DNA from 4 places in the Pseudoalteromonas sp. SG44-5 genome. Region 4 is predicted to be linked to each of the others. Evidence: predicted binding sites of a transcription regulator. Region 4 holds the regulator's gene; each other region holds the start of a gene.

Evidence for each region. The regulator MetJ, encoded in region 4, represses methionine synthesis genes. The targets are predictions, from matches to a motif close to TAGACGTCTAGACGTCTA.
Region 1: the regulator MetJ is predicted to act here: its motif matches at 1,097-1,114, upstream of H5079_RS07020 (methylenetetrahydrofolate reductase).
Region 2: the regulator MetJ is predicted to act here: its motif matches at 1,434-1,451, upstream of metA (homoserine O-succinyltransferase).
Region 3: the regulator MetJ is predicted to act here: its motif matches at 1,393-1,410, upstream of metK (methionine adenosyltransferase).

Annotation. Positions count from the first base shown of each region.
Region 1 covers NZ_JACJES010000004.1:79,460-81,671, reverse strand. The annotation lists gene H5079_RS07020 (methylenetetrahydrofolate reductase) at 97-1,053, opposite strand; gene H5079_RS07015 (pitrilysin family protein) at 1,325-2,212, shown strand, end outside.
Region 2 covers NZ_JACJES010000027.1:22,558-24,769, reverse strand. The annotation lists gene H5079_RS16650 (homocysteine S-methyltransferase family protein) at 1-431, opposite strand, end outside; gene metA (homoserine O-succinyltransferase) at 421-1,368, opposite strand; gene ettA (energy-dependent translational throttle protein EttA) at 1,609-2,212, shown strand, end outside.
Region 3 covers NZ_JACJES010000004.1:45,790-48,001, reverse strand. The annotation lists gene metK (methionine adenosyltransferase) at 140-1,291, opposite strand; gene tkt (transketolase) at 1,595-2,212, shown strand, end outside.
Region 4 covers NZ_JACJES010000005.1:68,263-70,474, reverse strand. The annotation lists gene metB (cystathionine gamma-synthase) at 1-1,058, opposite strand, end outside; gene metJ (met regulon transcriptional regulator MetJ) at 1,258-1,578, shown strand; gene H5079_RS08000 (malic enzyme-like NAD(P)-binding protein) at 1,677-2,212, opposite strand, start outside.

The sequences.
Region 1 (2,212 bases), on a different contig from region 4:
ACGTTACTTCTCAAATTTAAAATAAAAAAAGGCAAGCTATAAGGCTTGCCAAAGAGTGTAACTAATTAATCTGGTTTTGTATTAAATGCTTAGCCCTTAAGCTATTAACTTTTCAGCTAGATTTAATTCCATGGTGGCTTTTAATAAGCGGTATAAGTTAATTGATGCGTCAATTTCTTCTTTACGGTTAGTTAAGCTTTCTATATTTAAGCCCAGCGGCACGTTTAAATGCGCACAGCTTTTAAGTATTAAATCGAGATTTTCGCGGCAAATACGTACCGATTCACTCAGCGTATTGTTCGCATCAAGCATGCGCCATTTAGTGGCCTCTGGCACTGAGATCCCCAACCATTGCATAAACTCTAAGGTTTTTTCGCCGCCGCACGGAGTAAAAGTTAAAATAAGGCGCTTAGGCTCAAGCCCTTGTGCTTTACAACTACGTGCATAGCTAGTTATTAACTCTATTGTTGCTTGTGCGTCGTAAACCGCTTGCGAAATAAAGAACTTACAGCCTTGAGCGGTTTTTTCTATTAGGCGCTCGTGTTCATTACGTTTATTAGAATGACGCTCTGCAATAGTAACGCCGCCTAAAAAGAAGTCATCAGATTGCTCTGCCAGCGTTTTATACGCATCTGGTAGGCTTAGTTTTATATCGCCTATCGATGATGGGCTACCTACTAAAACAATATTTTTTAAATCGTAGTCGTTTTTAGTTTCACTTAGCCAATCTTTAAACTCGTTCGCACTGCGTTGCGCCACACTTTTATAGGTAATTACATCAAGGTGCGATAAGCCACGTAATAGGTTGCTGTATTCACGTGGATCGACAGTTTGCCTAAATGGAAACGGACGCGCTTGATTAGTACGGCTGCTTTCGTCTTGAATGTCGTAAATTATTACGCCGTCGTATTCAATTTCGTGTAGGCGACCCAATAGCTTTTCTGCAATGGTTTTTAGTTGCGCTTTATCGGTACCAATTTTTGGCGGCGTAGTACCAATAAGGTATACGCCTTGATTGCTATCTTCTATTTTCTCTTGAAGTGATAAAGCCATAATCCTCATTCCAGCTTAGTTTGTTACGATGGAATTAATATAGCAGCCATTTAGATGGCTAGATAGCTTTATTTAATGAAAGTTTTTCAATCGTAGTGAGGTTTATTCATACAAGCTCGTTACCAATTAGTAAATTTGATACAGTTGTTTACATAATAACAACGCTTTAGGCTCTTATTATTGGCGGCTTTGCGGCATAATCAGATGGTACTTTTTATTAAACTAGCTCAACGTTTAGCGATTAAAATTGATTGCTATAAAAGGAAAAACAATGAAATTTAAATTTTTAGCAACCAGTTTAGCGGTATCGCTGGCACTGTCGGGTTGCGCTATTGAACAAAATCAAACGAGCCAAGCAGTAACACAACAACAAACAAACACTACGGGCGAGGGCGTTTTTTCACAAGACTACTTACTAGAAGAGCTTGAAAATGGCTTGCGCGTTATGGTGGTTAAAACCGATTACCCTGATGTAGTCTCGTTGCAAATTCCTGTATCGGTAGGATCACGTAATGAAACGCAAGCGGGTAAAACGGGCTTTGCGCATTTTTTTGAACACATGATGTTTAAAGGCTCTGAAAAATTTCCTGAGGCTGTGTATTCAAGTATTTTAAAAAATTCTGGCGTTGATAACCGCGCTTACACCACCAACGATTACACTAACTATCATTTAAACTTTTCAAAGCAGCATCTTGATAAAGTACTTGAACTTGAAGCTGATATTTTTCAAAATTTAACCTATACCGAAGAGCAATTTAGAACCGAAGCGCAAACGGTAAAAGGCGAGTACTTAAAAAATAATGCCAGCCCAGTGCGTAAATTACTTAGCGCAGTACGCGAAGAGGCCTTTGAGCAACACACTTATAAACACACCACTATGGGCTTTTTTAAAGACATAGAAGCCATGCCTGATCAAATGGCTTATGGTAAAGAATTTTTTGCCAAATTTTATAAGCCCGAATATGTATCACTTGTAATTGTGGGTGATGTAGACCCAAAAGCCACTATGGCTATGGTTAAAAAACACTGGGGTGCGTGGAAAAAGGGTGACTATGTTGCCGACATTAAAGCAGAGCCAACACAGCAAGCGCCAAAATATAGTCATCAACAAAACCCAGGCTTACCAGGGCATTGGTTATTAGTATCGTATAAAGGCACT
Region 2 (2,212 bases), on a different contig from region 4:
GTTGGCCCAAGTACGCCCGCTACATAACGTGGTTTTTCGGGTGTTTTAGCACTAAACTCATCGCAAAGTAGCCGTGCCAATTTTGCCGACTCTAGGTTTATTTCACGGCTTAGATTAGCCATGTCGTAATCTTCCATCGAAATGGTGGTGGAGTTAAAGGTATTGGTTTCGATAATATCGGCACCGGCAGCTAAAAAGCTACGATGAATATCGGTAATTATTTTAGGCTGCGTAAGGCTTAGTAAATCGTTATTACCGCGAATAAGTACATGCCAATCTTTAAAGCGCTCACCGCGATAGTCTTGCTCTTCTAATTGGTGTGCTTGGATCATAGTGCCCATAGCGCCGTCTAAAATTAAAATTCGCTCTTTTAACGCTGCACTTAGTTCGTCGTGCTTATTTTGGTCATTATTAAGAGGGTTATTCGGCATAGTTGTTAGTCCTTACGTCTTGGCTAACTAAATTAATATCATAGGGTGTAGTTTGGTACACGTAATAATTTAACCAGTTCGAAAAAAGTAAAAAAGCATGGCTTTGCCACGTTTTTGAAGGTTGTTTAGTTGCATCATCATCTGGAAAGTAATTTTCGGGTTTGGGCGCATTGTCGCTTTTTTCGCAATCGCGTTGGTATTCAGCTTTTAACGAGTCGGCGTCATACTCTGGGTGGCCGGTAATAAACACTTGGCTGCCCGACTTATTTTTAACTAAGTAAGCACCTACTTTCTTAGAACCCGCTAGCACGACTAGTTCATTGCAAGCATTTATTTTATTTACATCTACATGGCCATAACGCGAATGCGGTACTAAAAAGGTGTCGTCAAAGCCGCGCGTTAACGCCCCATGTTCAAAATAACATTGGTGCGTAAATACGCCACACAGTTTATCGGTTTTTAAATCGCGCTTTATTTTATAATGATGATAAAGCGCTGCATGCGCTGCCCAACACGAAAAAAGTGTAGACGTAACATGCTGCTCAGCCCAATCTAAAATTGCGGTAAACTCATCCCAGTAAGCTACATCCTGGTACTCTAAATGCGCTAGCGGCGCGCCGGTAACTATTAATGCATCGTAGTTATTGTTTTTTACTTCTGAAAAATAACGATAAAAGGTGTCTAGGTGCTGCTCTGAATTACTGCTACTGCGATGAGTGTCTAGACGCAGTAGTTCTACATTTACTTGCAAGGGCGAATTGGCAAGCAAACGAATAAACTGTACTTCGGTTTCAACTTTATTAGGCATTAAATTAAGAATAGCCAAACGCATGGGGCGAATTTCTTGCGTTTTTGCACGAGTTTGTGGCATTACAAATACGTTTTCTTGGCGCAGGCGAGCAATAGCTGGTAGCTCGTCTTTTACTGTAATTGGCATCCTTTTACTCCTATTCATCAAAACCGAAAACTTATTATGAACAGATAAGAAAAAATATCAACCAATAGATGTATAGATGTCTAAATATCCAAATGAAATTTTTTCATCCTATTTTATAATCGTTTTTGCGCACTTTATAGTTTGTTTGTCGGTTTAAAATTGGCCATTCGTTGACTGCCTCACCCGTCAACCACTACAATAGAGCATTGTAATTTTTATTATTATTTGAAGGTTTTTTCCATGGTTTTACCTGATAAATTTATATTCTCGATGAGTCGAGTTTCTAAGGTTGTGCCACCTAAGCGCACTATCTTAAAAGACATCTCGTTACACTTTTTCCCGGGCGCTAAAATTGGTGTGCTTGGTTTAAACGGCTCTGGTAAATCAACATTGCTACGTATTATGGCCGGTGTTGACCAAGACTTTGAAGGTGATGCCTTTCCACAACCAGGCACTAAAATTGGTTACTTACCGCAAGAACCTGTTTTAGACGAAAGCAAAACCGTACGCGAAATCGTTGAGCAAGCTGTTGGCGAAGTTAAATACGCGCTTAAACGCCTTGACGAAGTGTATAACGAATACGCCATGGAAGACGCTGACTTTGACGCACTTGCAAAAGAGCAAGGCGAGCTTGAAGCGGTTATTCAAGCGCACGATGGTCACAACATAGACAACGTTTTAGAGCGCGCTGCCGATGCACTACGTTTACCTGAGTGGGATGCTAAAATTGAGCACCTTTCGGGTGGTGAACGCCGCCGTGTTGCTATATGCCGACTGTTACTTGAAAAACCAGACATGCTTATTCTCGATGAGCCAACTAACCACTTAGACGCTGAGTCGGTTG
Region 3 (2,212 bases), on a different contig from region 4:
AGCTTTTATAGTAAAACGAGTATATACCGAAAGTGCAAAACAATTCGAGAGTGATTTATGTTTCACGGCTTGAATAATAAGCTTTAGATATAAAAACGACCCTTAAAAGGGCCGTTTATATTTTTAATAGTATGTTGGCTTAAAGACCAGCAGCAGCGCGAAGTGCTTCTGCTTTATCAGTACGCTCCCAAGGGAACTCTTCACGACCAAAGTGGCCGTAAGCCGCCGTTGGAAGGTAGATAGGGCGCTCTAAATCAAGCATTTTAATTAAACCGTAAGGGCGCAAGTCAAAGTGCTCACGAATAAGCTCAATTAAACGGCTTTCTTCTAGTTTGCTGGTACCAAAGGTTTCTACGCTTATAGACGTAGGCTCTGCAATACCAATAGCGTACGATACTTGTAGCTCACACTTATCAGCAAGGCCAGCAGCAACAATGTTTTTAGCAACATAACGTGCAGCATAGGCAGCACTACGGTCAACTTTTGATGGATCTTTACCAGAGAAAGCACCGCCACCGTGACGAGCCATGCCGCCGTAGGTATCTACAATGATTTTACGACCGGTTAAGCCACAATCGCCCATTGGTCCGCCAATTACAAAGCGACCTGTTGGGTTAATAAAAAACTTAGTCGCGCTAGTAATTAGCTCAGCAGGAAGTACCGGCTTGATGATAGTTTCCATCACCGCTTCGATTAAATCTTTTTGTGAAATATCTTCGCTGTGCTGTGTAGAAAGTACAACAGCATCAATACCTACTGGCTTGCCGTTTTCGTATGCAAACGTAACTTGTGATTTTGCATCTGGGCGTAACCAGTTAAGCTCGCCGCTTTTACGAACCTGTGCTTGGCGCTGCACTAAACGGTGTGAGTAGGTAATAGGAGCAGGCATTAGTACTTCAGTTTCGTTACATGCGTAACCAAACATTAAGCCTTGATCGCCAGCGCCTTGCTCTTCTGGGCTAGTACGGTCAACACCTTGGTTAATGTCAGGAGACTGTTTACCAATAGTGTTTAAAATTGCACATGAATCTGCATCAAAACCCATATCTGAATTAGTGTAGCCAATGTCGCGAATTGTTTTACGTGTAATTTCTTCGATATCAACCCATGCGCTAGTAGTGATTTCACCACCAACCATAACCATACCGGTTTTTACGTAAGTTTCACACGCAACTCGGGCATGAGAATCTTGCTCAAGGATAGCATCAAGTACCGCATCAGAGATTTGATCGGCGATTTTATCCGGATGACCTTCAGAAACAGATTCAGAAGTAAATAAATGTTTTGCCATTGTATTTCTGCTCACAAATATTGCGCTTCACAAACGTCGGTATTAGCGCTTAAAAATTAAGGGGCGTATTTTATCGAAAACAAAACACCTTGCATAGTGTTTTTACGCCTAGACGTCTAAATAAAATATTTAATAACTTTTCGGTCTCAAAAAATATTCATAATGACCTATTATTATGGGTTTTTAATTGCACACCGCCCCTACAATAAGTAAGAATGGACTAAACACTAGTCGCCAAGTTATACGGCGGCATAATCGAATACATAAATACCCGCGCAAAAATATATTAAGGTAGGAGAATTCATGCCATCTCGCAAAGAACTTGCAAATGCTATTCGTGTCTTGTCAATGGACGCAGTACAAAAGGCCAAATCTGGTCATCCTGGAGCCCCTATGGGCATGGCAGATATCGCAGAAGTATTATGGCGCGATTATCTAAAACATAACCCAACAAACCCAGAGTGGGCTGACCGAGATCGCTTTATATTATCGAACGGCCACGGTTCAATGCTTATTTATTCTTTATTACATTTAACGGGTTATGATTTACCGTTAGACGAAATTAAAAACTTCCGTCAAATGCATTCAAAAACACCTGGTCACCCAGAGTACGGTTATGCACCAGGAATCGAAACTACTACCGGCCCGTTAGGTCAAGGGATCACTAACGCAGTAGGTATGGCAATTGCCGAAAAAGCGCTAGCTGCACAGTTTAACCGTGAAGGTCACGATATTGTTGATCACTTTACCTATGCATTTATGGGCGACGGCTGCTTAATGGAAGGTATTTCTCATGAAGCTGGTTCACTTGCAGGCACATTAGGCCTAGGTAAACTTGTTGCATTTTGGGATGACAACGGCATTTCAATCGATGGCGAAGTAGAAGGTTGGTTTACCGATGATACGCCAGCTCGCTTTAAA
Region 4 (2,212 bases):
GCGGCTAAACGAGCCTCGGCTTCCATTCCTGCATGCGTCATTGTTGCTGGGTGGCATATTAAGCTCTCTACGCCACCTAAAGATTCAGCTAAGCTAAATGTTTTAAGGTTTGTTAAAAATGCAGCTGCGTCATTTACATCACCTTTAATGTCAAAACTAACCATGCCACCAAAACCAAGTTGCTGTGCTTTAGCCAATTCATGTTGTGGATGCGACTCTAGCCCCGGGTAATATACTTGGCTAACAAATTTTGAGCTTTCAAGGTACTTAGCAATAGCTAAGGCATTTTCTTGATGCTGCCGTAAGCGTACATTTAAAGTACGCAAGCCACGCAAAGTTAAGTAACTATCAAACGGTGCCCCCGTTATACCAATATTATTTGCCCACCAAGCCAGTTCTTCACCTAGTTCGTCAGTTGCAGCAATAACCGCACCGCCAACCACGTCTGAGTGGCCATTTATGTACTTAGTGGTTGAGTGCACCACAATATCAACGCCAAATTTAATCGGGTTTTGTAATGCAGGCGATAAAAAAGTGTTATCTGCGGCTACCAAAGCACCGCATTGTTTCGCAATATCGGTTACTGCTTTAATATCAGTTAAACGTAAAATAGGGTTACTAGGGGTTTCTATCCAAATTAACTTAGGTTTGATTACTAAAATTTGCTGCAAACTTTCTGGTTTAGTTAAATCTAACACTTCGAGTTTTAATAGGCCGCGCTTTTGTAATGAGGTAAATAAGCGATAGCTGCCGCCATAACAATCATGGGGGATCACTAACGTATCGTCACTATTAAGCAGCTGAGTGGCTAAATGTACGGCAGCCATTCCTGTTGCAGTAATAATGCCGCGAGCACCACCTTCGAGTTCGCTGAGTGCTTGGGCTAAAGTATCACGATTTGGATTACCACTGCGGCCATAGTCATATTGACGTTTTGTATCAAAGTCGGCAAACGAATAAGTGGTTGATAAATACAGCGGAGGCACAACCGCGCCATGGTGCTTATCAGCATCGACACCACTGCGAACTGCAATTGTCGCTTTATTTTTTTCACTCATATTTATTACCTGCTTTATTTAGATGTTTAGACGTCTAAAACAGTAATTCATTCAACTTAAGAAGTCAAAACATTTAAACACCTAGCCATCTGTGCAACAAGTATTTGACTAATTTGTTTAAATCGATAGAATTTCACGCATATTCGCGCTATTTTTTAGTAGGGTGAGCAATTAATAATCTGAGGCAACGATACATCTTATGGCAAAATGGAATGGCGAGTATATTCACCCATACGCAGAACACGGGAAAAAATCAGAGCAAGTTAAAAAGATCACCGTTTCGATCCCGCTAAATGTATTAAAAGTACTAACCGATGAACGCACCCGTAGGCAAATTAATAACTTACGCCATGCAACTAATAGCGAGCTATTATGTGAAGCATTTTTGCATGCGTTTACTGGGCAACCGTTACCTAACGATGATGATTTACGTAAAGATAACGCCGAAAAAGTGCCTGAAGAAGTGAAAAAAATAATGCAAGAAATGGGCTTAGAAGTTCCTGTTTTAAACGAAGACTAAACAGCGGCTTTTAAACAAAAAAACCTCAGCCATGCTGAGGTTTTTTTATGGCTATAAATTACACTGAAGTAACTTAATACCGAGCAACATAATGCTGCTTATTCCATATAGTTTGCTGGCAGCTCTATTTGCGCTACGCCTGAAGCAATGGCTGCTAATGCAACTGCTTTAGCAATACGCGGCAATAAACGCGGGTCCATAGGCTTAGGAATAATATACTCTGCACCAAACGCTAGCTTATCGACACCGGCAGCTTTTAGTACTTCTGGTGGAACCGGCTCTTTGGCAATACTACGAATAGCTTCAACTGCTGCAATTTTCATTTCATCGTTAATTTCACTAGCACGCACATCAAGTGCACCACGGAAAATAAACGGAAAACACAACACGTTATTAACTTGGTTAGGGTAATCTGAGCGCCCTGTTGCCATAATTAAATCGCTTCGTGCGCCGTGTGCCAGTGCCGGATCAATCTCTGGATCTGGGTTCGAACAAGCAAATACGACTGGCTTTGCTGCCATTAATTTTAAATCATCGGCCGATAATAAGTTAGGGCCCGACACACCAACAAATACGTCAGCATCTTCAATTACATCTTGTAATGTACGCTTATCGGTATTGTTAGCAAATAACT